4 regions of the Pseudoalteromonas sp. S4492 genome follow, and region 1 is predicted to be linked to each of the others. Evidence: predicted binding sites of a transcription regulator. Region 1 holds the regulator's gene; each other region holds the start of a gene.
What was found. Region 1 encodes MetJ, which represses methionine synthesis genes. Its sites were predicted from a motif close to TAGACGTCTAGACGTCTA; they were not measured.
Positions count from the first base shown of each region.

Region 2: a site for MetJ is predicted at 3,048-3,065, ahead of CWC28_RS20080 (homoserine O-succinyltransferase). Genes of this name have one in related genera too.
Region 3: a site for MetJ is predicted at 2,156-2,173, ahead of CWC28_RS17090 (methylenetetrahydrofolate reductase). Genes of this name have one in related genera too.
Region 4: a site for MetJ is predicted at 4,765-4,782, ahead of metK (methionine adenosyltransferase). Genes of this name have one in related genera too.

Region 1 is NZ_PNCP01000017.1:42,125-50,095, forward strand. It holds gene CWC28_RS05075 (penicillin-binding protein 1A) at 1-134, shown strand, start outside; gene metL (bifunctional aspartate kinase/homoserine dehydrogenase II) at 218-2,563, opposite strand; gene metB (cystathionine gamma-synthase) at 2,569-3,828, opposite strand; gene metJ (met regulon transcriptional regulator MetJ) at 4,053-4,373, shown strand; gene CWC28_RS05095 (malic enzyme-like NAD(P)-binding protein) at 4,476-5,717, opposite strand; gene rpmE (50S ribosomal protein L31) at 6,244-6,459, opposite strand; gene priA (primosomal protein N') at 6,694-7,971, shown strand, end outside.
Region 2 is NZ_PNCP01000076.1:6,857-14,827, reverse strand. It holds gene metH (methionine synthase) at 1-969, opposite strand, end outside; gene CWC28_RS20085 (homocysteine S-methyltransferase family protein) at 979-2,046, opposite strand; gene CWC28_RS20080 (homoserine O-succinyltransferase) at 2,036-2,983, opposite strand; gene ettA (energy-dependent translational throttle protein EttA) at 3,183-4,856, shown strand; gene CWC28_RS20070 (PilZ domain-containing protein) at 5,182-5,547, shown strand; gene CWC28_RS20065 (histone deacetylase family protein) at 5,601-6,509, shown strand; gene cyoE (heme o synthase) at 6,589-7,473, opposite strand; gene cyoD (cytochrome o ubiquinol oxidase subunit IV) at 7,616-7,971, opposite strand, start outside.
Region 3 is NZ_PNCP01000051.1:13,543-21,513, reverse strand. It holds gene CWC28_RS17100 (DEAD/DEAH box helicase) at 1-140, shown strand, start outside; gene CWC28_RS17095 (sensor domain-containing diguanylate cyclase) at 189-1,157, shown strand; gene CWC28_RS17090 (methylenetetrahydrofolate reductase) at 1,154-2,110, opposite strand; gene CWC28_RS17085 (M16 family metallopeptidase) at 2,358-5,243, shown strand; gene CWC28_RS17080 (sensor domain-containing diguanylate cyclase) at 5,279-6,220, opposite strand; gene CWC28_RS17075 (helix-turn-helix transcriptional regulator) at 6,551-6,868, opposite strand; gene CWC28_RS17070 (hypothetical protein) at 6,872-7,276, opposite strand; gene cysE (serine O-acetyltransferase) at 7,615-7,971, shown strand, end outside.
Region 4 is NZ_PNCP01000024.1:1,960-9,930, reverse strand. It holds gene CWC28_RS07290 (TIGR04211 family SH3 domain-containing protein) at 1-593, opposite strand, end outside; gene CWC28_RS07285 (CYTH and CHAD domain-containing protein) at 807-2,327, shown strand; gene CWC28_RS07280 (START domain-containing protein) at 2,332-2,985, shown strand; gene CWC28_RS07275 (diacylglycerol kinase) at 3,055-3,459, shown strand; gene metK (methionine adenosyltransferase) at 3,512-4,663, opposite strand; gene tkt (transketolase) at 4,930-6,921, shown strand; gene CWC28_RS07260 (GCN5 family acetyltransferase) at 7,208-7,630, shown strand.

The DNA of each region.
Region 1 (7,971 bases):
TATTGAGTCACAAAAATGACTACACCAGCCGTTTTGAGTACTTCATTAAAGGCACTGCACCAACTAAATATGTACTTGCACAGCCTACTGACGTGTTTGAAGAAAAGCTCAGCACAGAGGAAGAGTTATTCTAAATAACTGAGTTGCTATTTTGAAACAATAAAAAAGCGCCCTTGGGGCGCTTTTTGCTTAGCTATTTAAACTAAGATCAGCAAAATTATTTTAGGTTATTTACCAGCCAATACAGGTCTGAATGAACCCCAGCCGCAGTGACTTCTTTACCTGCTCCAGGGCCTTGGATCACTAATGCATTGTCTGTATACCACTGTGAATTAATAACAAAGATGTTATCGCCCGGTTTAAGGCTTGCTAATACATCATCTTTGCCAACATTAACTAAACCAACTTGCGCCTGAACCTTGCCATCAACGAGTGTAATTGCGCCTGTGTAGCGCACTACTTTATCTTGAGCTGCAGCTTGGGCTGCTTTTTCTGTCATGAATTCATCGAGCAGCTGTTTGTTTGCAAGAAAATCTTGCCAGCTACCTGCTGCCAACGCTTCTGGCATTAGAGGTGTTAAAGCAATGTCATCAAGCTCTAAATCTAGGCCTAAGTCACGCGCTAAAATTAGCAGTTTACGCTGCATATCGCGGCCAGATAAATCTTCACGAGGATCTGGCTCTGTATAACCCATTTGCTGAGCTTGAAGCACTAAATCTGAAAACGGCACACTCCCATCGTAACTGCTACATAACCACGATAAAGTACCCGAGAATACCCCTTCAATACGGTTAATACTGTCACCACTATTTTGTAAATCAGCTAAAGCAAAGTTAATCGGTAAACCTGCGCCTACACTGGTGTTGTAGCGCCATAGTAGATTTCGCTCAGCTAAATTAGTACGTAAGTTTTGATACCAACTATGCGCGGCAGTACCCGCATATTTGTTTGCACTGATCAAATGACAGTTAAGTTCAACAAAGTCAGGGTATAACTGACTGAACGCCTCACTGGCAGTGATATCAATCACCACTTTATGCTCATAATCAAGTTCATTGATACGTGCTAATAATTCTGCCTTGTCGTAGCTTTGCGCTTCGTTATGCCACTGCTCTTGCCATGTTTCGGTATTTAAACCGCTAGCACTAAAAAGCATTTGCTGTGAACGAAGAAGAGCAACCACTTTTACCTTGTACTGAGCTGATAAACGAGCAAACTGAGCTTGGAGCTGCGCTAAGAACACTTCGCCTACATTACCAAGGCCAGCAACTATAATGGCCAACTCTTGGCCTTTGTTTACCAACTTGTCATGTAATAAAGTCAAAACGTCACTATCAATTGCCTGATCATTTAAGATCAACACATAGTTATCGTCTTGCTGTACAAAGCGTGGATGAATGCTTTGCTCTTTTAAAAGCGCTGTTGCTTGCTCTGCAAGAACACTAACATCAGCAGTTGGTGCTACCACTGCACAACCACTTAAATTAGACTCAACAATATTTGCACGGCCCGCTAAATGGCTCACAACCTGATGAGTACTTTGACCAGGCACTAATAAGTAGGTATCGCCCTCTTTAACAAAGTGATGCAGGCTGTGTTGAATTAACTGGCTTAATTCACCAACTTCACCACCACTTAGTTTATCAACCCGTAATAAATCGATGTTATCTAAGGTCGTAATAAACCGTTTCGCTTTGCTATAACCTTCTTTAACTACTTCGGTTGGCGTTGCATCGCAATCAAAGCTACTTCTAACCACAAGTTTGATCTCTGTTTCTTTTAGCGGTGACAAGGTTTTTGCATGTAATACTGGGTTGCCCAAGCGCGCTAATAGGTTAGCTTGCTCACGGCATACCTTGGCGTATTTAACCGCATTTTTAACTTTACGAGGATCAGTGCTGAATACACCTTGCGTGTCTGTCCAGATAGACACTTGCTTGGCAAAAGTATAACTGGCCAGTAACGTGGCGCTATAATCACTGCCATTACGGCCTAAAGTTACCGTATTACCTTGGCAATCTGCGGCAATAAAGCCCGTTACTACGTTGATATGCGATTTACTTATTGCACTTGTGCATTGCTGCTGATTTTTTTGATGTAAAAGCTGGCCATCATTTAAAGTAAATAGCTGCCTTGCATCAACATCTTGCGCAGCGACACCTAACTGATTTAAGTAAGCGGCTAACAAACGTGCTGACCACACTTCACCATGTGCAAGTAAAGGGGCTTCAAGTAACTGTTGCTGACTAATTAATTCATTTAAAACAGCAAGCTCATCTTTTAGCTGTGCTAACGCCTGTTGTTTATTCTGGCCTGTGAGTAGCTGCTCAATTAAAGCGCGTTGGTTGTTATCAATAAGCAGTAGAATATCGCTAACAGCTTGGCTATCTTGCTGCTGGTAACTTTGCCATAGCTTCACTAGGGTATCGGTTGTTTTACCCGATGCCGACACAACGATGCAGTCGCCCTGCTCTGTATTCGCTAAAACAATGTTCGCTACCGCATGATAACGATCTGCTGAGCTTAAGCTTGAGCCACCAAATTTATGAACAATATTTACCATTTCTTCTACCACAATGCCGTATGTGCTGGCGTTAACTTGAATGACGCGTTTTGCTGTGTATCTTGCTGTGTTTGCTCTACAGCCGCCTTTGTAACTTGTTGGCCTTGACCAGGCTTAACTAAATTGAATACACGGTCTAAATCTGCAATGAGATCTTTTACGTCTTCAATGCCTACAGAAATACGGATCAGCGTATCGCCTACACCGGCTTCAAGACGCGCTTTAGGCTCCATGCCTGCGTGTGTCATTGTTGCAGGGTGACAAATCAAACTTTCTACCCCACCTAGTGACTCAGCAAGGCTAAAATCTTTAAGGCTAGTTAAAAACGCTGCTGCATCGTTAATGTCGCCTTTAATATCAAAGCTCACCATACCACCAAAACCGCGTTGCTGTGCTTTAGCAAGCTCATGCTGCGGGTGAGAAGCAAGACCCGGGTAATAAACTTGGCTTACATAAGGAGAGTTTTCTAAATACTCAGCAATAGCAAAGGCATTTTCTTGGTGCTGCTTTAAACGCACATTTAAAGTACGTAAACCACGAAGCGTTAAGTAACTGTCAAATGGCGCACCAGTAATCCCGATGTTATTTGCCCACCAAGCCAGCTCATCACCTAGCTCTTGCGTTGCAGCAATCACCGCACCGCCAACTACATCAGAGTGACCATTGATGTATTTCGTGGTTGAGTGCACAACAATATCAACACCAAACTCAATTGGGTTTTGTAATGCAGGTGATAAGAAGGTGTTATCAGCCGCAACCAAAGCACCGCACTGCTTAGCGATGCGAGTGATTGCTTTAATGTCTGTTAAACGCAAAATTGGGTTACTTGGCGTTTCAATCCAAATCAGCTTAGGTTTAATCGCCAAAATTTCTTGGTGATTATCTGTATTCGTTAAATCCAATACTCTTAGTTTTAATAGACCACGTTTTTCAAGCGAGGTGAATAAACGATAGCTACCGCCATAACAGTCATGTGGGATCACTAAGGTATCGTCACTGTTTAATAATTGGGTCGCTAAGTGTACTGCTGACATACCAGTAGCAGTGATAATGCCTTTTTCGCCACCTTCAAGCTCAGCTAAGGTTTCAGCTAAAATGTCGCGATTTGGGTTACCGCTGCGGCCATAGTCATATTGGCGCTTAGTATCAAAGTCAGCAAATGAATAGGTGGTTGATAAGTATAAAGGTGGCACAACCGCACCATGATGTTTATCGGCTTCGATGCCGTGACGAACAGCAATCGTCGCTTTATTTTTTTCGCTCATTTCATCACCTATTCTTTAATTGGATGTTTAGACGTCTAAAAGGTTAGATGATCAAATATGAGAAGTCAAAGCATTTATCGCTCACACATAGAAGTTTATACATTTACACCACTAGATGGCTAAATAACTAGTATTTGACTATCTTTTTTAAAGCGATAGAATTTCCGCATCTTGCGCTGTGAATAAGGCGTAAATCACTGACAACCGAGGCAACGAAACAACTTATGGCTAAATGGAACGGTGAATACATTCACCCATATGCAGAACACGGTAAAAAATCAGAACAAGTAAAAAAGATTACCGTATCGATCCCACTTAACGTATTAAAAGTATTAACTGACGAGCGTACACGCCGCCAGATCAATAACCTGCGTCATGCGACGAACAGTGAGTTATTGTGTGAAGCTTTCTTACATGCTTTTACAGGTCAACCATTACCAAATGATGACGACCTTCGTAAAGACAACCCTGAAAAGGTACCTGAAGAAGTTAAAAGAATTATGCAAGAAATGGGGTTAGAAATCCCAGTGCTTGATTCAGAATAAGTATTTCGGCCATCGGATAACTGCCGATAATCACAGACATAAAAAAACTCAGCCTTGGCTGAGTTTTTTATTGCGCGTTATAGCTAATAGAGCTAATTAAGTTTAACGCATGTAATCTTCTGGCATGTCGATTTGCGCCACGCCCGACTCTATAGCCGCTTCAGCAACAGCACGTGCAATACGTGGTAAAAGACGCGGATCCATTGGCTTAGGAATAATGTACTCAGCACCAAACTCAAGCGACTCAACGCCCGCTGCTTTTAATACTTCACTTGGTACTGGCTCTTTTGCGATACCACGAATAGCGTGTACGGCAGCAATCTTCATTTCATCATTAATTGCTGTTGCACGCACATCAAGCGCACCGCGGAAAATAAACGGGAAACACAGTACATTGTTAACTTGGTTAGGATAATCTGAACGACCCGTTGCCATAATTAAATCATTACGTGCACTGTGTGCAAGCGCTGGTGCGATCTCAGGATCAGGGTTTGAACATGCAAACACCACAGGCTTGTCTGCCATCAATTTAAGATCATCAGCAGTTAATAAGTTAGGACCCGATACACCTACAAATACATCGGCATCAGCAATAACGTCTTGCAACGTACGTTTATCAGTGTTGTTAGCAAATAATTGCTTGTACTCATTTAAGTCATCACGACGAGTATGGATCACACCTTTACGGTCAAGCATATAGATATGCTCACGCAGTGCGCCACACTTAATAAGTAGTTCCATACAGGCAACGGCTGCAGCACCAGCACCTAAACACACGATGATGGCATCTTCGATATCTTTACCTTGAACTTCAAGGGCATTAAGCATACCTGCCGCAGTAACAATCGCTGTACCGTGTTGGTCATCGTGGAAAACTGGGATACTACAGCGTTCAATAAGTGCTTTTTCGATTTCAAAACACTCAGGAGCTTTAATATCTTCTAGGTTGATACCACCAAACGTATCAGCGATATTTGCAACCGTATTGATGAAATCTTCTGTTGTGCGGTGTTTAACTTCAATATCAATTGAGTCAAGGCCTGCAAAACGTTTGAATAGTAACGCTTTACCTTCCATTACAGGTTTTGATGCAAGCGGGCCTAAGTTACCTAAACCTAGAATTGCGGTACCGTTTGAAATAACCGCAACCATGTTGCCTTTACCTGTGTATTTATAGGCATTTGCTGGATCGGCAGCAATTTCACGGACTGGTTCAGCCACACCTGGGCTATAAGCTAAAGCGAGATCGTTAACCGTTTCGGCTGGCTTGGTTAGTTCAACACTAATTTTACCTGGAACGGGGTGAGCGTGGTAATGTAATGCTTGTTCACGAAAATCTGACATAACGCGATAGTATCCTGCAAAAAGTTAAAAAGTGAGAGAGCTTGCATCAGTACGATACCTGTAATGTATAAAAATTCCAAGTATTATCAGGTCTATCCTGTTATATGCTATATCGCTTAATTTTAAAGGATTTCCCAACAATTTCTGCGCATAGTTGCGATTAATCAGACATAAAAATTCACCTATTTATGACCTTTTAAGCACGTGTTTTTGTATTTTATACGCACGTACACTGCAATTAGCCGAAATTAGCCCAAAACAGCCATTTCAACGAAGTTCACAGCATTTACTCACAAAGTTATTTAAATTTATTATTTTTAATAACTTTTATGAAAGTTTATACAAAAAAGAATATAGCCAAGGGGTGGCACTTTGTCTGCAAAATTAGCGACATAATGGGCATAACAGCCAGAAATAGTTATGCAAGATACACAAGTGAAGATGATGAGCGAGTGAGTGGCAGTGTTAAGAATTTTAGGCATAAAAAAAGCACCCTAAGGTGCTTCTTTTAACAAAACAGCAGAAATTACTTCTTGCTGCTAAGTGCACCGAAGCGCTTGTTGAAACGATCAACACGGCCGCCAGTGTCTAAAATCTTTTGCTTACCAGTGTAAAACGGGTGACACTCAGAACATACGTCTAAGTGGATGTCTTTACAAAGAGTTGAGCTAGTTTCGAATTTGTTACCACATGAACAAGTTGCAGTGATAGCTTCGTACTTAGGGTGAATACCTTCTTTCATAGGGAACCTCTAGTTAAGGCCGTATCGCTCTCCAAACCCGAAGTCTGGCACCATACGCAGTTAATACAATTAATAGGCCGCGTATTTTATAGCTCAAGCGACCTTGCGACAAGCTTTAAATGCATCTTTCGCTAAAAAATTAATCAAATGACTGGTTGTTCAGTAATTTGTTGGTAGGTTTTTAACTGTAATTTTAGTACATTATCTTCCTATCTTTGTTTCAGTTGAGTTGTTATGCACTTTGTAGAAGTTGCCATAAAAGTCCCTTTACAGCGTACCTTCGATTATAAAGTTGAACAGCTGCTGCATAGCCCTGAGTTAAAGCCTGGCATGCGCGTTCGAGTACCATTTGGTAGTCAAAAAAAGGTAGCGGTGGTCCTGGCATTAAAAACATCAACAGATGTACCTGCTGACAAAATAAAGCCGATTATCGATATCATAGACGAGACCCCAGTTTTATCGGCTCAGCATTTAGCACTCCTGAAATTTACTGCTCGTTACTACTGTTATCCATTGGGCGAGACCATTCATACAGCGCTTCCGGCTGCATTAAGACAAGGCGAATGCCCAGATAAAACCAGCATTAATATGGTTGAATTAACTGATAAAGGGGCAAAACTTCCGTCACTAAAAGCAAAAACCCAGTTAAGTTTATTAAAGCAGTTAGCCGAATCGGGCAAGTCATCGGTTACCGAATTAAAAGCACTTGGATTTACAAAAAAAACCATCGATAGCCTGCTCGATAAAGAACTAATCACCCAGTTTATCGAGCATGATAATCAGTGGCAGCAGCGCGCGCCAACGGTGGGTGACAAACCCGTCCTTAATAAAGAACAAGCTGTTGCTTGTACCAGCATTAATCAAGCCATCGGATTTACTAGCTTTTTACTTGAAGGTGTCACCGGTAGTGGTAAAACCGAAGTTTACTTACAATGCCTTGAAGAAGTACTTAAAAAAGGCCAACAAGCCTTAGTATTAGTGCCTGAAATTGGCTTAACGCCACAAACGGTCAACCGTTTTCGTCGCCGCTTTCCCGATACTCCGATTATGCTATGGCACTCAGCTCTAACAGATAACGAACGCTTACAAACTTGGCGATTCTGTGAAAAAGGCAGCTGTGCCATAGTGATCGGCACACGTTCGAGTATTTTCTTACCTTTTTTATCACTTGGTATGATCATTGTTGATGAAGAGCACGACAGCTCATTTAAGCAGCAAGACACATTACGTTATCATGCCAGAGATTTAGCCGCTTATAGAGCATATCAGCATAATATCCCGCTGGTTTTAGGCAGTGCCACGCCAGCACTTGAAACCTTACATAAAGCAATAAATAACAAATACCAGTTATTGAGTCTTACTGAGCGGGCCCAAACCAGCACAGCTAACCAGTTCCAATTAATGGACATGAAAGGGCAACCTGAGCAAGCAGGTATTGCCCATGCTAGCCTCGCCTATATGCGCCAGCATTTAGAACGTGGTAAGCAAGTGATGGTGTTTTTAAACCGTCGC
Region 2 (7,971 bases), on a different contig from region 1:
TTCGGTAATGCCTTTTACTAGCGCATGTTCAAGACGCTTTTCAACAGGCCAAGTACGCCATTCTAAATCTTCAACTTTTTCCGCTTGCGCCATACCTGAGTATTTGGGTGCAAGTTCAACTAGTCGCTCACCAGCACCTGGGTCGGTATTGAGGATCACATCTTCCACGGCTTTACGCAGCTCTAAAGGAATATCATCATAAACCGCTAATTGACCCGCATTTACAATGCCCATGTCCATACCCGCTTTAATCGCGTGGTATAAAAACACAGAGTGAATAGCTTCGCGTACTGGGTTATTACCACGGAACGAGAACGACACATTCGATACACCACCCGACACTTTACAGTGCGGTAAGCCTTGCTTAATTCGGCGCGTACCTTCGATAAACTCAACCGCGTAGTTATCGTGCTCTTCAATGCCCGTTGCAACAGCAAAAATGTTCGGGTCAAAAATAATGTCTTCAGGCGGAAAGCCAATATCTTCAACAAGAATTTTGTAGCTACGCAGACAAATCTCGAACTTACGATCAGCGGTTTCAGCTTGCCCTGTTTCATCAAACGCCATTACAACTGCTGCGGCACCAAAGCGTTTAATTAGCTTAGCTTGGCGGATGAACGGCTCTTCACCTTCTTTAAGTGAAATTGAGTTTACAATGGCTTTGCCTTGAATACATTTTAAGCCCGCTTCAATCACGTCCCATTTCGATGAGTCGACCATGATCGGTACTTTTGAGATATCAGGCTCTGAGGCAATTAAGTTTAAAAACTTTACCATCGCCGCTTTTGAGTCCAACATGGCTTCATCCATGTTGATATCAATCACTTGCGCGCCATTTTCTACCTGTTCACGGGCAACGTTAAGAGCGGTCTCGTAATCTTCTTCCATGATTAAGCGCTTAAACATAGCCGAACCAGTTACATTGGTACGCTCACCGACGTTAGTAAATACAGCAATTTGGTCAGTCATGTCGGTTTCCTAGTTTAAGTTACACGCTTCAAGGCCCGATAAGCGCATACGCACTTCAAGCTCTGGCAATTGACGTGGCTTAACACCACTCAGGCCTTTTGCAAACGCCTTAATATGAGCCGGTGTGGTGCCACAACAACCACCTACAATATTAATAAAGCCAGATTTACCCCAGTCGATAATTTCTTTTGCCATTTCAGGGGCTTCTAAATCATATTCACCAAACTCATTCGGTAAACCGGCATTGGGATGCACCGAGGTAAAGGTTTCGCAAACACGTGATAACTCTTCAACATATTGACGCAGTAAATCAGGGCCAAGGGCGCAGTTAAGGCCGATTGATAGCGGTTTAATATGGCGAATTGAGTTATAAAATGCTTCTGTGGTTTGTCCTGATAAAGTACGGCCTGAGGCATCGGTAATGGTGCCTGAGATCATCACCGGTAAACTACGACCAGCTTGCTCGAATGCTTCTTCTACGGCAAACGAAGCCGCTTTAGCATTAAGGGTATCAAAGATGGTTTCTATTAAAATAAGGTCAGCCCCACCTTCCATCAGTGCCAGTGTCGACTCAACATACGCAGCCACCAGCTTATCAAAGTTGATATTACGGTAACCCGGGTCGTTTACATCTGGAGAGATAGAGCAGGTTTTTGATGTTGGTCCAAGTACACCGGCTACATAACGCGGTTTGCTAGGATCGTTTGCTTCAAACTCATCACAGACGCTGCGTGCAAGTTTCGCTGATTCGAGGTTGATTTCGCGGCTAAGGCTCGCCATATCGTAATCTTCCATCGAAATAGTCGTGGCATTAAAGGTATTCGTTTCGATGATATCAGCCCCCGCCTCTAAATAGGCACGGTGAATATCCGCAATGATTTTTGGCTGAGTCAGGCTTAATAAATCGTTATTGCCTTTAATAAGTACATGCCAGTCTTTAAAGCGCTCACCGCGATAATCCTGTTCTTCTAATTTATGTTCTTGGATCATGGTGCCCATCGCGCCATCGAGGATTAAAATTCGCTGTTTTAGCGCCTCGGTTAATTGTTCGCGTTTATTCACTGCATTACTCGGCATAGTTGTTAGTCCTTACATCTTGGCTAACTAAGTTAATATCATACGGTGTAGTTTGGTACACATAATAGTTTAACCAATTCGAAAACAATAAAAAGGCATGGCTTTGCCAGGTCTTCGACGGTTCGTTGTCTGGGTTATCGTCTGGGAAGTAATTTTCTGGCTTAGGTGCATCCGCTGATTTTTCTTGGTCACGCAAATACTCCCCTTTAAGGGTATGTGCATCGTACTCTGGATGGCCCGTAATATACACTTGGCTGCCTGATTTATTTTTAATTAAGTAGGCACCTACTCGCTCAGAACCAGCTAATACCACCAAATCATCGCAGGCAGTGATCTTGTCGATATCAATATGACCATAGCGAGAGTGTGGCACTAAAAAGGTATCATCAAAACCACGAGTGAGTGCTGCATGGTCAAAATAACTTTTATGGGTAAATACGCCGCTTAATTTATTTGGTTTAAGTTCGCGCTTAAGACCATAGTGATGATATAGACCCGCATGGGCCGCCCAACACGAAAACAGCGTAGACGTAACATGTTGCTCAGCCCAATCTAAAATAACTTTTAGCTCGTCCCAGTAAGCAACTTCGTCATACTCTAAATGAGCAAGCGGCGCCCCAGTGATAATCATGGCATCGTAGTTATTATCTTTCACTTCTGAAAAATAGCGATAAAACGTATCCATGTGCTGCTCAGAGTGACTACTGGTGCGGTGAGTATCTAAGCGCAACAGCTCAACATTAACTTGTAGCGGTGAATTAGCTAACAAGCGAATAAACTGCACTTCGGTTTCAACCTTGTTTGGCATTAAGTTTAAGATGGCCAAACGCATTGGGCGTATCTCTTGCGTTTTCGCGCGACTTTTTGGCATTACAAACACGTTTTCTTGGCGTAATTTTGCAATGGCTGGCAATTCATCTTTTACTGTAATGGGCATAGCTGGCTCCGAGCATACTTATCTGACTGCTAATTATGAACGGATAGTTAGAAATTTCAACCTCTAGATGTTTAGATGTCCAAATGAATTTTATTTGTTTGAAAGCAAAGCCCATAAAAGCCTGTTTCGTTGACGTATACGCGACAGAGCCTCTACAATATACGCTGTTAATTTTTCTTATAAATTGAAGGCTCCTTTCATGGTGTTACCAGATAAGTTTATATTCTCGATGAGTCGAGTTTCTAAGGTTGTGCCACCTAAGCGCACTATCTTAAAAGATATTTCTTTACACTTTTTCCCAGGCGCAAAAATTGGTGTACTAGGTCTAAACGGTGCAGGTAAATCAACGTTACTTCGCATTATGGCTGGTGTTGACCAAGACTTTGAAGGTGAAGCTCGCCCTCAACCAGGCACTAAAATCGGTTACTTACCGCAAGAACCCGTGCTAGACGAGAACAAAACAGTTCGCGAAACAGTAGAAGAAGCAGTAAGCGAAGTTAAAAATGCACTTAATCGTCTTGATGAAGTATACAACGAGTATGCAATGGACGGTGCTGACTTCGATGCACTTGCGAAAGAGCAAGGTGAACTTGAAGCTATCATCCAAGCACACGATGGTCACAATATCGACAACGTGTTAGAGCGTGCAGCTGATGCATTACGTCTTCCACCTTGGGATGCAAAAATTGAACACCTTTCGGGTGGTGAGCGTCGCCGTGTTGCGATCTGTCGTTTACTACTTGAAAAACCAGATATGCTTATTCTTGACGAACCGACCAACCACTTAGACGCTGAGTCAGTTGCTTGGTTAGAGCGCTTCTTACACGACTACGAAGGTACCGTAGTTGCTGTAACCCACGACCGTTACTTCTTAGATAACGTAGCAGGTTGGATTTTAGAACTTGACCGTGGTGAAGGTATTCCTTGGGAAGGTAACTACTCATCGTGGCTTGAGCAAAAAGATTTACGTTTACAACAAGAACAGAAATCTGAAAAAGCACGTCAAAAATCAATCGCACAAGAACTTGAATGGGTTCGTTCAAATCCGAAAGGCCGTCAAGCTAAGTCTAAAGCACGTATGGCACAGTTCTCTGAGCTACAGCAAAACGATTACCAAAAGCGTAACGAAACGAATGAACTATTCATTCCACCGGGTCCACGCTTAGGTGACCAAGTTATCGAAGTGAAAGGCCTGAAGAAGAGTTTTGGCGATCGCGTATTAATCGATGACCTAAACTTTGCAATGCCGAAAGGCGCTATCGTAGGTATTATCGGTGCCAATGGTGCGGGTAAATCGACACTATTCAAAATGCTAAGTGGTGAAGAAACGCCAGATAGCGGTGAGATCATTGTTGGTGAAACCGTTGAACTTGCAACGGTTGATCAGTTCCGTGGCGACATGGACGAGAGCAACACGGTTTTCCAAGAAATCTCTAACGGTCAAGACGTATTGAAAATTGGTAACTTTGAATTCCCAAGCCGTGCCTATGTTGGCCGCTTTAACTTCAAAGGTAACGACCAACAAAAATTCGTTAAAGACTTATCAGGTGGTGAGCGAAACCGTTTACACCTAGCTAAGCTATTAAAAGCAGGTGGTAACGTATTACTACTGGATGAGCCAACCAATGACCTAGACGTTGAAACACTACGTGCACTTGAGAACGCTATTTTAGAGTTCCCTGGCTGTGTAATGTGTATCTCGCATGACCGTTGGTTCCTTGACCGTATTGCTACACATATTCTTGATTACCGTGACGAAGGCCAAATTAACTTCTTCGATGGTAACTACACAGAATACGAAGAGTGGTTGAAGAAAACCTTAGGCGCAGAAGCGGCACAACCTAAGCGTATTAAATACAAAAAAATTGGCTAATTAGCTGATACTTAAAAAGCCCCAACTTAGGGGCTTTTTTGTTGCAGTAAGCTTTACTATCACTCACTCCATTATGATCTATACTTATTAATACCAATTCGCTTAATTATGTAGTCAATTTTGAGGCAAGGAAACCTCGTTGATAGCAAGGCAAAAATTTCGTTATTTAGTTATGCTCGGCAATTGCTCCTGCATTGCTCTACCTTCTGCATCCATGCAGTCGTAAATCAGAAGTTTTTAACGCAGTTAGCGACAGGTTTAATCCCTCAAAATGATTAAGTATTATTAAGGATTGGTATACGTTAATAAAGTTGGAGATACAGCTATGAATGAACGCAGAGAGTTTTCGCGGGTATTATTTTATTGCCCTGCGATACTTCGCATTGAAGGTAACGACTATCACTGTCAGTTACTTGATCTATCTTTGCAAGGTGCGCTTATTACTAAAAGTGATTCATTTTTAGTGCCTATTCATAGTAAAGCTGACTTAATCTTTACCCTGCCAGAGTCATCAATCGAGATTAAAATGCAAGTGGAGCTATGTCATGTTGAGCATCAACATGCAGGCCTTCGCTGTGAACATATCGATATTGATAGTATTACTCACTTAAAACGGTTGATTGAGCTAAATCTGGGTGATGAAGCATTATTACATCGCGAGTTAGGCCATTTAATTCACGCGCCAGAGTAAACTTTTATCGGTAGATTCGTTATGCTGTAGCAAATTCAGCTATTCAATGAGCTATGCAGTTAAATCCCCACTTACCCTTGGTGTATCACCCAAATTACTCGTTTAGTTTCGATCCTAACCATCGCTTTGTGATGAGTAAGTTTGCTTATTTATATGAGCATGTACAAAGCCTTGGATTAATAAATGATAACCTAACTCAACCACTGCTCGGCAGCCCTGAGCCTCTTGAATTAGTGCACTGCGAAAACTATATCCACGACCTTTGGCACAATCGATTAGATGAAAAAGCAATGCGCCGCATTGGCTTACCTTGGTCAAAAGAGCTAATGGCACGTACTTTTACCGCTCCTTTGGGCACCTTGCAAACGGCACGTTTAGCACTTAAACATGGTATTGCTTGCCACTTAGCTGGAGGCACTCACCATGCACATACTGATTTTGGTTCGGGCTATTGCATGGTAAACGACCTCGCGTTTACCAGTGAAACCCTGATAAAAAGTGGTGAAGTGACCAATGTACTTATTTTTGACTTAGATGTTCATCAAGGTGATGGTACCGCTGCGATGTTAGCGCATCAGCCTTATGCTTATACCTGCTCTATTCACTGTGAGAAGAATTTTCCGTTTCGCAAATCAGCCAGTGATTTAGACATAGGTTTAGCGCCGAATGTCGCTGATAGTGAATACTTAGGCGTAGTTGACGATACGCTGAGTTATTTATTAAACACCTTAAACCCAGACTTAGTGCTTTATGATGCAGGTGTTGATGTTTGGCAGCAAGATGGTTTAGGGAAACTCGATATAAGCTGGCAAGGGATTGAGCAACGCGACCATTTAGTTCTCAAGCGTTGCCTTGAGCACAATGTGCCTGTCGCAACAGTAATTGGAGGTGGTTATGATAAGGACCATCGCCGTTTAGCGGCTCGTCATGGCATTGTGGTAGAGCAAGCTGCCCGCTTTTAAAAACGATAAAGAAAAAAGGCCCGGAGGAGACTTCCGGGCCTTTGCTACTGTAACATTGGGATATGTTAGCAACTTTTTTCTAAGTTAAAACAAGTAGCTGTGGAGCTACTGAATGGTAATCTAAAGCCATCGCTATGCTCAAAACCGTGATGTTTACAATTGAAAAAGCAAACACTTGGCGCGCCCACCCGCTTACATCAATATTGCGACGATAGCCACGGAGCGCCATTAGCAACCACCAAAAACTCGTTGTACAGGCTACAGCCATAAAGGCTAAACCTGTATAACCACTAATGGTTAATAACATCACAACCAACGCATACACGGCGATATATAAAACAATGTGATGCTTTGCCTTCTCGATCCCCTGCGCTACAGGTAACACGGGAATTCTGGCCGCTTGGTAGTCGTTATAACGAAAGATTGCAATTGCATATGAATGAGGCATTTGCCATAGACTAAACATGACCAATAAAATCACAGCACCGGCATCAAACTGCCCAGTCACGGCACAATAACCCACAACAGGCGGTACTGCGCCAGATAAACTACCTACAAAGGTGCCATACACAGAACGACGTTTCATATATAAGCTGTACACACCTACGTAGATGACGTAACCAAAAGTAGCAAATAAGAGTGCCACTACGTTGGTATACACAGCTAATAAACCGAAACCAATAACACCAAGCACGATGCCATGTGCCATAGCCGCCTTTGCTGACATTTCGCCAGTCACTGTGACGCGTTTGCGAGTGCGCGCCATAGCAACATCAATATCACGATCAATTACGTTATTAATCGCGCATCCTGATGCCACTACTAAAGATAACCCTAGCAAGGTTGCGATCATTAACCATGGGTCAATGTCACCACGAGAGGCTAGCAAGAATCCCCCCGCGACAGAAATCAAATTACCCATGATAATGCCAGGTTTAGTGACATTTAAATAACGTCGAAACACTTCCTCGACTCCTCTAATTTTCAGCACAAACGCAATATTACGAAAGAAACTAGTTAGTAACAGACTGTAAGAACTGGAGACACAACCTCAGACTAACCAGCTCCTTTCGTAAATCTTTTTACCAATTACAAAGTAATTGTTATTAGTACATCATCATGGCGTTCGATTCGTAGATGATCCACACCGACAAACCAACCACCATCACGATGATTAAAGCACTAAAGATAAACGACATTGAACTTGCTTTGCCGTCTTCAGTTTTGAAGTTTAGGTGTAAGAAATATTTCAAATGCACCCAAATTTGCACAATTGCCATGCTCACGATGCACCATACGGTGGTCGTTTTAGAAAACGAACCACTCATTACAGCCCAAAATGGAATAGCCGTTAAAATCACTGACAATACGAAACCAATTAAATAGTCTTTAACGCTGCCATGTGATTGCTCATTATGTGCGTGTACTTCTAAGTTATTAATTACATGTGATTCACTGTGAC
Region 3 (7,971 bases), on a different contig from region 1:
GACTCACGCCGCAGTGGTTACCAGGCTATGAGCCAGATTTAACCAAAGAGCCAAAGCAAGTTCGTAAAAATACGAATAAGGCACGTCGCTCTCGTGATAAAAAACGTATTTTAGGGCAAAAAAGTAGGAGACGTTCCTAAATCTGGCATATATTTATACTACCCTCCGGCTAAAGTTGAGAGTTTAGTATGTTAGAAGAGAATAAATGGACGTTCCGCCGCGCTGATAAACAGTTCTCCTTAGAAAAGTGGCAGAAAACAATTGATCTCATGACCGAGCTGTTTTCTGCTCCCGCAGGCTTCATCGTTCATAAAACAGATGATGTCTATCGCATTATCGTTTCCAGTGAGCAGCAAGAAAACCCTTACGATGCAGGGGCTGAATTAAGCGCTGACGATAATATTTTTTGCAAAAAAGTACTGCGTGATATGGCACCGCTCTATGTTGATCATGCCAGCCAAGATAGTCAATGGGATGACAGCCCGCTGGTAAAAGATGGCTTTGAGTCTTATCTTGGGGTGCCCATTAGTTGGCCAAGTGGTGATCCGTTTGGCACCTTTTGCGTTATGGATTTTAAACAAACCCATTACCAACCTAGCTTTTTAGAGTTAATCGAGCAGCTTCGCGATATGGTTGAAGATGACCTTGCACTGTTAGACAACTTTACGCAGATGCGTGAAATTGCCATGCTTGATTCACTGACCAATATTTATAATCGCCGTGCAATAGACCTGCTTTGCCAACATAAATTAAATATATCGAAACGTCTTGGTTTTGATATTAGTTGTTTATTTATCGATATAAACAGTTTTAAACCACTCAATGATACGTATGGTCATGAAGTGGGCGATCTCGCACTGATTTGTTTAGCTGACACGATGAAAGAATGCCTACGTGAAACCGATATTATCGGCCGCCTAGGGGGCGATGAGTTTATTGCGTTATTGCAAGTTCAGCCCGGTGATTGCATAGACAGCATCGCTGATAAGCTCAATACCACTTTCCAAGTGAATTTAGAGAAGCGTGGCATTCCTGTCACGAGTTTAAGTATTGGCTCAGGGGTAATAGCTCAGCCAAAAGAAAACTTTGCTGAGCTATTAAAACGAGCAGATGAAGATATGTATGAGAAAAAGCAAGCCTCTAAGGCAGCACGTTAAGCTATTTGCTTCTCAGCTAGGTTTAACTCCATGGTTGCTTTAAGTAAACGGTAAAGGTTAATTGACGCATCAATTTCTTCTTTACGGTTGGTTAAGCTCTCAATATTTAAACCTAGCGGTACATCTAAATGCGCGCAGCTTTGTAAAATTAAATCGAGATTTTCGCGGCAGATACGCACTGATTCACTCAAGGTGTTTTCCGAATCTAACATACGGTATTTAGTCGCTTCTGGTACAGAAATACCTAACCACTCCATAAATTCCAAGGTCTTTTCACCACCACACGGGGTAAACGTTAGAATAATGCGTTTTGGTGTTGTGCCTTGTGCTTTACAGCTACGCGCATAGCTCGTGATCAAATCAATCGTCGCTTGGGCATTGTAAACGGCTTGCGAGATGAAAAACTTACAACCTTGTGCTGTTTTTTCAACTAAACGCTCATGTTCATTGCGTTTGCTGGCATGACGTTCGGCGATGGTAACGCCACCTAAAAACACATCACTGTCTTGCTTTGCTAAAGCTTTATACGCATCAGGTAGGCTCAATTTGATGTCACCATCAGATGATGGACTGCCTACTAGCACTAAGTTTTTTAGTTCAAAGTCATTGCGTGTTTCATTTAACCACTCACTAAATTCAGCTTCACCACGCTGAGCTACGCTTTTATATGTGATCACATCAAGTTGCGACAAGCTGCGTAGTAACTGACTGTATTCACGAGGATCGACAGTCTCTTTAAACGGAAAAGGACGGGGCTTTGCAATACGGCTACTTTCATCTTGAATGTCGTAGATGATTACACCGTCGTATTCAATTTCATGTAAACGACCAAGTAGCTTTTGGGCAATGGTCTCAAGCTGTGCTTTATCAGTACCTGACTTTGGTGGTGTGGTACCAATTAGGTAGACGCCTTGATTGGTGTCTTCAATTTTCTCTTGTAATGATAAAGCCATAATCCTCATTCCAGCTCGTGCTAATGTCTATGACAAACAATATAGCAGCCATTTAGACGTCTAGATAGATTTTTTTCTTGAAAGTTTTTCAATCACTATGAATTTTACTCAAGTTGAATGCTGGGCGTTTCGCTAAATTGACACACCTGTTTACATAAATAATTGCGCTGACCCTCATATTTTCTGGCACTTTGATGCATAATCAAGCAGCAATGAAGATGAGAAAAATAACTAACAAGGGAACATTATGAAATTTAGATTATTAGCAACCAGTGTTGCTGTAACATTGGCGCTGAGTGGCTGCGCAAGTAATTCACAGTCAACCATGGTTAAAGAAGTCGAAATTGAGCAGCTAGTAAGCCAAGACGATAGCCGTGTATTTAGCCAAGATTACCTATTAGAAGAGCTTGAAAATGGCCTTCGCGTGATGGTAGTAAAAACTGATTACCCTGATGTCGTATCACTGCAGATTCCGGTATCGGTTGGTTCACGTAATGAAGTTGAAGCAGGTAAAACCGGTTTTGCACACTTCTTTGAGCATATGATGTTTAAAGGCTCTGAAAAATTTCCGCAAGATGTGTATTCAGATATTTTAAAGAACTCAGGTGTTGATAATCGTGCATACACAACCAATGATTACACTAACTACCACTTAAACTTTTCAAAAGAGCATTTAGATAAAGTACTTGAAATCGAAGCTGATATTTTCCAAAACCTGACTTACAGCGAAGAGCAGTTCCGCACTGAGGCGCTGACTGTAAAAGGTGAATATTTAAAGAATAATGCCAGCCCAATTCGTAAGTTACTTTCTGCCGTTCGTAACGAAGCATTCGAAAAGCATACGTATAAGCACACCACTATGGGCTTTTTTGAAGACATTGAAGCCATGCCTGATCAAATGGCGTACGGTAAAGACTTCTTCGCTAAATTTTATAAGCCTGAGTATGTATCTTTAGTCATAGTTGGTGATGTGGATCCACAAGAAACCATGGCAATGGTGAAAAAGCATTGGGGTAATTGGAAAAAAGGGAATTACCAAGCAGATATTCCTGTTGAACCTAAACAACAAGCAGCAAAATACATCCATGAGAAAAATGATGGTTTACCAGGTCACTGGTTGCTTGTGTCTTACAAAGGCACGGCATGGGATCCTACTCAAAAAGACCGTGCAGCCCTTGATTTGATCTCGCAGCTGTATTTCTCTAACAACTCGGCACTTTATCAAGAGCTTGTTGTTGATAAACAAATTGCCAGTCAAATGTTTACCTATAACCCAGATACTAAAGATCCGGGTTTATTACATGTGTTTGTAAAAGTCGAAAACGAAGCGGACCTTGCTAAAGCCCGTGATGCGATTAACCGTACTTATGCACAAGCACGTACTGAGTTAGTTGATGCACAAAAGTTAGCGGATTTAAAATCTAACTTAAAATACAGCTTCATTAATGGCTTAGATTCATCGCAGTCAATCGCTTCAACACTTGCAAGTTACATGCATTTTGAGCGCGACCCAGAGGTGATTAACCAACTGTATGCCACGGCTGATAGTATCACGCCAGAAGATATCAAAGCGGTAGCAAACAAGTACTTTGTTGATCCTAGCCGTACCACGGTGACAATGTCGGCGCTTGATAAAGTGACTGGTTTTGAGCAAGAAGTTGATTTAAATGCCTTGGTTGCCAGTATCGAGCAAGCACCTGCAGAGCGTCATTTTAAAGTACTTGATAAAACCAATAGCTCACCACTGGTTGATGTGAACTGGTTATTTAATACCGGCGCAGCGGCTGATCCACAAGGTAAAAAAGGCTTAGCGGCACTCACAGCTGCGATGCTAGCGCAAGGTGGCTCAGAAACCATGAGCTACAAAGATATTCAAAAAGCGCTATACCCACTGGCGGGAAGCTTTGGCTATCAAATCGATAAAGAGATGATTTCTTTACGTGGTCGTGTACATAAAGACAATGCTGCGAAGTGGTATGCACTAGTTAGCGATCAGATGCTAAACCCTGGCTTCAGAGAAGATGATTTTAAACGCCTGAAAAAAGAGCTTATTGATAGCATTAAAGCAGGTCTGAAAGCGTCAAATGACGAAGAGCTAGGTAAAGAAGTGCTTTATCATCAGCTTTATAAAGGCCACCCGTATGAAAGCTATAACTATGGTGATTTATCAGACCTTGAAGCACTGACGCTTGACGATGTAAAAGCGTTTTATGCTAACCAGTTTACTCAATCTAAGTTAACAGTGGGTCTAATTGGTGCGATCCCGGGTGATGTTAAATCGACTATGCTGAAAGATTTAACATCGCTTCCACAAGGTAAAGAAAGCCGCTTAACGATCCCTGATGCGCCAGAACTTAAAGGTCATCATGCAACGATTGTTGAAAAATCAGCGCAATCTACCGCTGTGTCATTTGGTTTCCCAATCGATACAATTCGTAGTAGCGATGACTGGACTGCGCTTTGGTTAGTGCGCTCTTACTTTGGTGAACACCGCAGCTCAAACAGCTTCTTGTATCAGCGTATTCGTCAAACCCGTGGTATGAACTATGGTGACTATGCATACATTGAGTACTTCCCACGTGGTATGTTCCAAACTAAACCTGATGCTAACTTAGGTCGTTCAGAGCAAATTTTCCAAGTGTGGTTACGTCCGCTTCGTTCAAATAACGACGCGCACTTTGCAACACGTACGGCATTATTCGAGCTTGATAAGCTGATTAAAAATGGCATCAGCAAAGAAGATTTTGAAGCTACTCGTAACTTCTTAATTAACTTTGTGCCACAAATGGTTGCAAGCCAAGATCGCCAGTTAGGCTATGCGCTTGATAGTGAGTTCTATAACACTGAGAGCTTTGTTGACTATGTGCGCGGCAAGCTTGAAAAGCTAACCCTTGATGATGTTAACCGTGTTATTCGCGATAACTTGCAAACAGAGAATATTCACTATGTGTTTATTACTGGTGATGGCAAAGACATGCAAACACGTCTAGCCTCAGAGCAAACATCACCTATGGTGTATAACGCTGAAAAACCAGCAGAACTTGTTGCTGAGGATAAAGTCATTGCTGACTATAAACTTGCAATACCTGCAAAAAATATCGCAGTACTTGATGTCGAAAAAGTATTTCAGTAATAACTGGATTAATAGGCTCTAATCAATGCCCCTAATTAGGGGCATTGTTCTATGTTTAATGGTTCGATGTTATCAGCAAGCACAAGTTGGTTTCGACCCGCTTCTTTTGCTTGATAAAGCGCGCTATCAGCCATTTCAATGAGTAACATGGCATCATCATTGCTACTTGGGTAAATAGTTGCTAAACCAATACTAACCGTCAAGGGATGACCGGCAAGCTCTGGTAATTGAAGCGTATTCAGCGCTGCCATAAAACGCGTCACGAGTTTTTGTGCTTGATGGCTTTGCGTATTACCGAGTACCAGTACAAATTCTTCACCGCCGTATCTAGCGCACAAGTCGCCAGGTCTGCGAGTATAATCTGGTAATAGTTTTGCCACTTCTTTTAAGCAAATATCACCCACCAGATGACCAAAGTTGTCATTAAGAGACTTAAAGTTATCAAGGTCGATCATCGCTAACGACAAGGGGTGCTTTAAACGTGCGCAGCGACTCCACTCTTGCTCATAGAAATCGTCAAAATGACGTCGGTTAGCTATTTGCGTGAGACCATCGATACGAGCAAGTTCTCGTACTTGCTGCTCGGCGATTTTACGTTCGGTAATATTTAAGTGGCTGATCACAACATAACCTGTTGTGCCAAGTTTTAAAGGCACTGCGCGCATCATGAACCAGCGGCTTTCGGTATCACTATGGCATGGGTATTCAAGGTAAAATTCGGTGAGTTGTTGATTGATAACTTGGTTTATTCCGGTGTAGGCTTTTGCACCAAATTCATCGCCATGGACTGCGGCTGATTTGCAAATAGCAAGGTAGTTTTGATCTTCCCATTGGGTGTTACACTGGCAATTATTCTCATCGCCAAAGGTCTGCCAACTACGATTTACAAACTTGATATCACCCGAATCATTAATCACCACAATATGCTCAGAGATCGTATCGAGTATTGATTTTAGAAACTCTTTTGATTCAACCACATTCGTTCCTAGCCATTGCCACTTCTTTAAGATTAGCAATAAATGCTGGGTTTTCACCGTGGTTTGTATAAATAACAATTAATAAGGTGTTGTCTTTTATTTATAGCTTGGCTATTTGAAAGTAGATATCTACAGATATTTGTAGGTGCTGATATGTAAAAACTGCCAGCACCTAGCTCAACGCTCAGTTCTGACAGTTATATTTTATTTATATGCTTGGAAATACTAAAGCATTGCGCCAATTTTAACTGCTAGCGCAAATAGCATGGTTGCTATTACAAAGCCGAACAGTGTGGCGTGGCCGCGTTGTTCTTTGGTCATCTTTCACTCCTAAAAAATAACAAATACCGTTGCCATACCAAGGGCAAAACTGACAAACGAAGAAGCGGCTACGATTGCAGCGAGATTCTGCTTACTCACAGCATGTGTTGTGCTTTGTTCTGATACTTCGTCATCGAGCTTAATGAGTTCACCTTGGCGTACTTCAAACACTGCACATAGGCTCATGGTGGTTTCTTTTGATGCCGCACCCTCTTTTTCAACTCGTTGAATGGTACGTAGGCTTACATCACAGGCATCGGCCAGTTGCTGCTGCGTCCAATCGAATTTAAGCCTAAGTGCTTTTATTGTATTGGGGTTCAGTTGCATTACTTACTTCCCAAGAAATGGTTCAATAAAAGTAACGACAGCGTAACCCGATATTGCGCCACCAAGAAAACAGCCTAAGGTAACCAAAGCCACTTGTTTTGGATTATCAGTAAGTGAGGTTTGAGTACTCTGTTTTACTAATTTACCGGCTTTATAAAACGAACATTCAACCTTGCCTGTGAGTATATTTTGCATCTCGAATTTGACTGTATAAGCATTACCTTGGTAGTTAAAGTCATGATTGCTTTTAAAGCCAAAGCTGCGCTTTTCACTCACCAATTCGTCGTTTACATATATTTTTTCTTTACCGCTCATGATGTGACCAAAGCAGGCGATTTGGTTATCACCATCTTGAAAGTAAAATTTATTGCCTAGCTTATGTGAGTTTAGTACGTCGTTTTTCATCATCGTTTCCTTGTTAAGTTGATGATGTAAATTTAATGATTATTTTTGTTTTTTACGCCGTCAGCGATATGTCAGTGCCTATTTTGGCATATGACAGACAAGATGTCATATCTGTCTTGTTATTGAAAAATAAGCACTTTAATTAAATAGCTCGCCTATCATCTTAATTTGTTACTGTCATATGAGTTTGCCTAAAAAGCGCCTATGAATCAGTAAAGAAGACGTTTGTTGTTCTGGTTATTAGATATAACCAGAACAAATAAACAACGGGTTAGTACATCTTGCTACAAATCCGTTAAACTTAAGGCTTAGCAGTTAGGTACAACTAGAAAGGCAATATTATGCGTCATGAAATTTGGCAAAAGCTTCGAGATGAAGCAAACGAAGTCGTTTCCCGTGAACCGCTTTTAGCAAGTCACGTTTATTCGTGTGTGTTGAATCATGAATGCTTAGGATCGGCGCTCAGCTTTATTGTGGCAAATAAACTTGCTGATGCAGTAGTATCGGCATTTACTATTCGAGAATTATTCGACCAAGCCTTTGTTAAATGTGACCTAATGCTGACGCATGTAGCCCATGATATAAAAGCAGTTAAAGATCGTGACCCTGCGGCCGATAGTTATTTAACTGTAATTTTGAATCTTAAAGGCTTCCATGCAATACAAGCACATCGACTCGCACACTGCTTATGGCTGCAA
Region 4 (7,971 bases), on a different contig from region 1:
CAGCCGTCGTAACGTTTACGACGAGATAACACCACCGTTAAGATAATACCTATCAGTAAGCCTATAAATGCAATTGCACCGCCATAAGTAAGTAGCTGGCGTTTCTCTTTTGCACTTGCTGTTTGCTTAGCGTTACGCTCAGATTCAATGGTATTTTTTAGCGTTTCGATTTGCTCACTCAGGGCTGCGTTTTGCTCTGTTAGTAATTTGTTCTGTTCTTGAAGTTGTGGCAGTTCAATTTCAGCCTGACGAAGTTGCTCTTGCATTACCGTCATGTCGTTATTCAATGCCTGAAATTGTTGCTGGATACCGGCGTTTTCAGTGATGAATTTTGATTCAACCCAGCCTTCGCGATCTTTATCGTCACGAATTTTAAAGTAGCCGTTATCTTCACCTGATAACAACACAATTTGAGTACCCGCATCAACTGAACCCAAAATGCGGTAGTTTTTGCTCGGACCTGAATGCATAAAGGTGTACAGGTTATCGACTATGTAGGCGGTGTTTTGGCTGTCGCTGCTTGGCGCTTCTTCTGCGTAGCTAATAAAAGAGGTGGCCGCAAGGAGCAACCCAAAAATACACTGTTTTAACATCAATCTGCCTTGTTAATGTGATCTTGCCTAGAAGTGGCTAAATTTATAATTTCTTTATGTATAGAGATAGTAGGGATTTCAACTATTAATAGCAAGGCTGATATTGTAATCCATGGATGAGCTTGGTCGCAAAAATCAGGAAAAAATTTGCATTAAGTAGCTGCTTTGTTTATTTTGATCACTTATTTATTTTAAATGTACTCCGCAAAACGAATGGATACTGAGATAGAACTGAAGTTTTTGGTGTCAGATGCCGTTGTTCCACTGATCCCCGCATTAATTACCCAATTTGCAAAAACCGTTACCAACAAACCGTCGCGCAGCTTACAAAATGCTTATTACGATACGCCAAGCCGAGAATTACGTGCTTTAGATATTGGCTTACGTACTCGCTGTTGTGACAACCAGTGTGAGCAAACGATTAAGCTTGCTGGCGAAGTCGTTGGTGGCTTACATCAACGCCCAGAATACAACTTACCACTAACAGGTAACCGCCCAGATTTACTCGCATTTGATGCTGCTATTTGGCCTCATGGTATGCAAGTGGGTGCTATTGCAGAGAATTTATACCCAATTTTTAGCACTAACTTTATTCGCCGTACTTGGTTAATTGAAACTAATAACGGTGCAAAAATTGAAGTGGTGTTAGATAAAGGTGAAGTTGCGGCATCGGGTCAGGTTGAGCCAATTTCTGAACTTGAAATCGAACTAATCGAAGGTAGTCGTAGTGAGTTGTTTGCACTGGCTGATAAATTGGTTAGTGAAAGCCATGTTCGCTTAGGGCTTTATTCTAAAGCAGCACGGGGCTATCGCCTTGCGGATGACAAACCATTAAAAGCAAGTAAATCAATTGGTTTTGTGCCGCTAAAAAGCGATGCCACACAAGAGCAAGCGCTGGTAGAAAGTATCAACTACGCGATTCGATTTGTGCAAAAACATGAGGCCTGTTACTTCATTAAACCTAGTCTAAAAACTCTTAAGCGTGTCACAGACGGTATTCGTTTAATTCGCCATACGTTTTGGCTGTTTGATGACATTGTCAGTAAAGACGACACCGACTCATTGCGCACAGAGTTAAAGTGGTTATTGAGCGAATTAGCGTGGGTTGAAAACGCAATTCAACTAAAAACCTATACATCAAAGCGTCACGCATACTACAAAAAAATCAACAGTGCGCCTGAGCTCACGCAAGTTATTAATGACTTAAAAGAGTTACAGCCAAGCATTGAAGATATCGAAACTCTGTTCCATAGCACCCGATATAACCGCTTACTATTGCAATTAACAACGTGGTTAATTGAAAAGCAATGGCGTAAATCATGGGGGCAAGCTGAGTTTCAGGCAGCAGAAAAACCGGTTGCCGATATTGCTAAGCGTTTATTTGCCAAAGATTGGCACGACATGCATGAGCTTATCCCTGAGCAGCAAGTATTTACCGATAAAGACTATTTATCACTGCGCACTCGCTTAGAAAACTCATTGCTTAGTGGCAACTGTTTAGGTGCTTTGTTCGATAAAGAAGACAGAAACGAGTTTCGTATGCCATGGGTCGATATCTCTCATGGTATTTACGAGTTAAGTACGCTTGAGTATCTAAAGCAGTTATGCGCAGGACAAGACGATTTAGAGCTGGCAAAAATTCAAGCATGGCTTGATCAAAAGTCAGAGTTTTTAGTCAGTGCAATGGAGCAAAGCCGTCACGCTTCATTTAATACTGATCCCTATTGGCTGTAAGTAAATGCGCTTTTGCCTATGGATGGGGTTAGCTTGGTTGAGTATATCAGCCTGGGCTAACCCTATTGAATGGCAAACCTACAAACAGCAAGACGACATCACCGTAAGCTATAAAAAGCATGAAACCGGTATTATTGAAATTAAAGCTTCTGTGCTGGTGAAAAATGCCAAAGCCAGTGACTTTATGGCATTGCTCAGTGATACCGACAACGCTGCTAACTGGCTTGAGAATGTCAAAAGCGTGACGCTAATGGAGCGCTTAAGTCCCTCAGAAACCCTTGTTTATACTCATTTTAATTCACCTTGGCCGGTGTCAGACCGTGACTTGGTGAGTTATTCTTGTTATCACGCTTTAGATGAGCACAAAACCGAGTTACAAATCAAAAGTCAGCCTTATGCAAAAGCCGAAGTTGCAGGGCTTGTACGCATCAAAGATCTCACCGCTTATTGGCGCTTAGAACAGCAACAAAGTAACTTGTTAGTGAGCCATCAAGCCTATGCTGATCCAAGCGGTTCCATTCCGCATTGGTTAAGTAACAAAGTGTCGTTAAAAAGTGTTTATAAAACTCTGCAAGCACTGAGAGAACAATTAACCAACAATCAGTTTTCTAGAGCGAATACACGCAGCATTCCCGGCACGTGTCAGCCGTTAAATTAGCTCATCATCGGGTGACATCGCTTAGATTTACACATATCATCGCTGTAATTGCGATTTTGAAGGGTTACCATGAAAGAGCCAAAAATTCCCTTAGTTAATAAGCCAAATGGCATGGGCTTTGGGCGTATTTTAAAAGCAACAAAATGTTCTATTAAAGGTTTTAAAGCGGCATTTAAAGAAGAGTCTGCATTTCGTTCTGAAATTTATCTAGGCGTGTGTTTATTACCCTTATCTGTCGTACTTGCGCAGTCATTAAATCATTGGCTAGTACTGTTTATTCCTTATTTATTATTGTTAATTGTCGAGTTACTTAACTCGTCGATAGAAGCGCTGACTGACCGAGTAGGGATTGAGTACCATGTGTTATCGGGTCGTGCTAAAGATATGGCCTCTGCGGCAGTAACATTGTCACTGCTTATTCTTGCTTTGGTATGGGGTGTGGCTGTTTACGAAAAAATAGTAACCTACCTTTAAATCAGACATAAAAAAAGCGCCGAAAGGCGCTTCTTTCATTTTATCTAACCTATTACAGGCCAGCAGCTGCGCGAAGTGCGTCTGCTTTGTCTGTACGCTCCCAAGGGAACTCATCACGACCGAAGTGACCGTAAGCCGCAGTCGGTTGATAGATAGGACGCTCAAGATCAAGCATTTGGATTAAGCCGTAAGGGCGTAGGTCGAAGTGCTCACGTACTAATTCGATTAGACGTGCTTCTTCTAATTTACCAGTACCAAATGTCTCGATGCTGATAGATGTTGGCTCTGCAACACCGATAGCGTAAGAAACTTGTAGCTCACACTTGTCAGCAAGGCCAGCAGCAACCACGTTTTTAGCAACGTAACGTGCAGCGTATGCAGCTGAGCGGTCAACTTTTGATGGATCTTTACCAGAGAAAGCACCACCACCGTGACGAGCCATACCGCCGTATGTATCAACGATGATTTTACGACCTGTAAGACCACAGTCACCCATAGGACCACCGATTACGAAACGGCCAGTTGGGTTGATGAAGAACTTAGTTGCGCTAGAGATAAGCTCAGCTGGAAGAACTGGCTTAATGATCGTTTCCATTACCGCTTCAACTAAGTCGTTTTGTGAGATTGAATCACAGTGTTGAGTTGAAAGAACAACTGCATCAATACCAACAGGCTTACCATTTTCGTAAGCAAATGTTACTTGAGATTTAGCATCTGGGCGTAACCAGTTAAGCTCACCGCTCTTACGAACTTCAGCTTGACGCTGAACTAGACGGTGTGAATAAGTGATTGGTGCAGGCATTAAAACATCAGTTTCGTTACATGCATAACCGAACATTAAACCTTGGTCACCAGCGCCTTGGTCTTCTGGACGAGCACGGTCAACACCTTGGTTGATGTCTGGAGATTGTTTACCGATAGTGTTTAGGATTGCACAAGAGTCAGCATCGAAACCCATATCTGAGTGTGTGTAACCGATTTCACGTACTGTTTTACGTGTGATTTCTTCGATATCAACCCAAGCGCTAGTAGTGATTTCACCACCAACCATAACCATACCAGTCTTAACGTAAGTCTCACATGCAACACGGGCATGAGAATCTTGCTCTAAGATAGCATCTAGAACCGCGTCAGAGATTTGGTCCGCGATTTTATCCGGATGACCTTCAGAAACAGATTCAGAAGTAAATAAATGTTTTGCCATTGTATTTCTGCTCACAAATATTGCGCTTCACAAACGTCGGTAATAGCGCTAAAAAATTAAGGGGCGTATTTTATCTAAAACAAATATGTTTGCATAGTAATTTTACGCCTAGACGTCCATTTAAAATTACTAATAACGTATTGTTCTTAATAAACGCCCATAATTGGTGCATTTAATGCGGATTTTTAATTGCACTGTACCCTTACAATAAGTAAGAATGGGGCTTCATAAACAACCAGCGCAAATACATAAAGGTAGGAGAATTCATGCCATCACGCAAAGAACTTGCAAATGCTATTCGCGTCTTATCAATGGACGCAGTACAACAGGCCAAATCTGGTCACCCTGGGGCCCCTATGGGCATGGCAGATATCGCAGAAGTACTATGGCGCGATTATCTAAAGCATAATCCAACAAATCCAGAGTGGGCAGACCGAGATCGATTTATTCTTTCTAACGGCCACGGTTCAATGCTGATCTATTCTCTACTGCACTTAAGTGGCTATGACTTACCACTAGAGGAAATTAAAAACTTCCGTCAAATGCACTCAAAAACACCGGGTCACCCAGAATATGGTTATGCACCGGGTATTGAGACTACTACGGGCCCATTAGGTCAAGGGATCACAAATGCTGTGGGCATGGCAATTGCCGAAAAAGCGCTTGCTGCACAGTTTAACCGTGAAGGTCACGATATTGTTGACCACTTCACGTATGCATTCATGGGCGATGGCTGTTTAATGGAAGGTATTTCACACGAAGCCTGTTCATTAGCGGGTACATTAGGCCTAGGTAAACTAGTTGCGTTTTGGGATGACAACGGCATCTCAATTGATGGTGAAGTAGAAGGTTGGTTCAGCGATGACACGCCAGCGCGCTTTAAAGCATACGGCTGGCACGTAGTAAGCGATGTAGATGGTCATAACCCAGATGCAATTCGCGCCGCTATCGAAGAAGCGCGTAGCATCACCGATAAGCCATCATTAATTTGCTGTAAAACAATCATTGGTTACGGTTCACCTAACAAATCAGGTAGCCATGACTGTCACGGTGCACCACTAGGTGAAGACGAAATCAAAGCATCTCGTGAGTTCCTAGGTTGGACAGGTGATGCATTTGAAATTCCAGCTGATATCTACAGTGAGTGGGATGGCAAAGAAAAAGGTAAGCAACTAGAAGCTAGCTGGGACGAAAAGTTTGCCGCTTACGCAAGTGCATACCCTGAACTTGCTGCTGAGTTTACTCGCCGTACCAATGGTGAATTACCAGCTGATTGGGCTGAAAAGTCACAAGCTTACATCGAAGAGCTACAAGCAAACCCAGCAAACCCAGCAACACGTAAAGCATCACAAAATGCATTAAACGCGTTTGGTCCGTTACTACCAGAATTCATGGGTGGCTCTGCTGACCTTGCTGGTTCTAACTTAACGCTTTGGGATGGTTCAAAAGGCTTAGAAGCAAACGATGCAAGTGGTAACTACATTTTCTACGGCGTACGTGAATTTGGTATGTCAGCGATTATGAATGGTATTGCACTGCATAAAGGCTTTATTCCTTACGGTGCTACATTCTTAATGTTTATGGAATACGCACGCAATGCAGTACGTATGGCCGCATTAATGAAGCAGCCAAGCATCTTTGTATACACGCACGACTCAATTGGTCTAGGTGAAGATGGTCCAACGCACCAACCGGTAGAGCAAATCGCAAGTATGCGTTTAACGCCTAACCTAGTGAACTGGCGTCCATGTGACCAAGTTGAGTCAGCGATTGCATGGCAACAAGCAATTGAGCGTAAAGATGGCCCAACGTCACTGATTTTCACTCGTCAAGGCCTTGAGCAACAAGCGCGTACTGCACAGCAGTTAGCCGATGTGAAAAAAGGTGGTTACGTACTTAGCTGTGACGGTGAGCCAGAGCTTATCCTTATTGCAACAGGTTCTGAAGTACAGCTTGCACAAGATGCCGCTGCAGAACTTCGTTCACAAGGTAAAAAAGTACGCGTGGTATCTATGCCTTCAACTGATTTATTTGATGAGCAAGACGCTGCCTATAAAGAAAGCGTACTACCTGCAAGCGTAACGCGCCGCGTAGCAATCGAAGCGGGTATCGCAGACTACTGGTACAAGTATGTAGGCCTAAATGGCGCAGTAGTAGGTATGACGACCTTCGGTGAGTCTGCTCCTGCTGATGAGCTATTCAAGCACTTTGGTTTCACTGTTGAAAACATCGTAAACAAAGCAAACGCTTTGTTCTAAGCTTTAGCCGCTAAAATTTAAAAGCCCGCCCTGTAAAACCACAGCGCGGGCTTTTTTATGCCCCGTAGGTTGGGTAGAACGGAGTGAAACCCAACGGTTTTAGCTCTCAGCCGTCAGCCATCAGCTTTAAAAACCCCTCACCGTAGGCGTGAAATTTATTTCGCGCGGAAATTGTGTCTAGCTATTAACTAATAGCTTTGATATTAATAGGCTATAAAACAAGCAAAAAAAGCCGCGATAAAACGCCTATTTGTTTTTTACTTATATTTTCTGCTCAAGGATGGTTATGAAAAGTTATCCAAAAGTGTTGGACCCTAATAAAGTCGGCGAATATGCTGGTTTGGCAAAATCTGGTGGTGGTTACGTGTGGGATGAGGTACTAGAATATCGAGTTTGGTGCCACTCTCATAACGATGCTCCTGATTTAGAAGAGGGGAGCGATTATTACTATGCTTTCGACACTTACGAAGAAGCACTGGAATGTAGTAATGACATACCTGGAGCTGAAGAGCCACTAGCATTAATTCTCCAGCGTGAATATATAGATGAGCCATCAACAGGCCAGTATAAGCATGTGAAAGAAGAAAGGATCACTGAATGGCCAGTACAATTTCTTGAACGGCCAAGAAGAACCGAATCGACTATTCCTAATTTTATGTCTGTTGATGCACCAGAAAATAAACTGGATATCATTCGTGGTATTGCTTAAATGTAATATCCGCTAAACCTTGTATGGCTTAGGCGTACAAACAACGAATCAAGGTTAACCCCCAATAGTTAGGTTGGTGTGTTTCATCATGAAAAAATCACATAAAAGAATAATCTCTTCAATCTCTTCGTTAATAGGTTTGCTTGTCGGGTTCAAGCTATTGGACTTTCTAAGACGTGATAGATGCCTAGAGTTAAGTGGCAGCTTAACACATTGGGGGGCGTGTGATTTTGGTGATGCAAGAGCAGAAGTAATACCCCTTGGCCTGCCCTCATTGGCTTTAGTAATTACTGTAAGCATTGTTATCTACTTTGTAGTAAATTATTGTTATAAAACAAGTG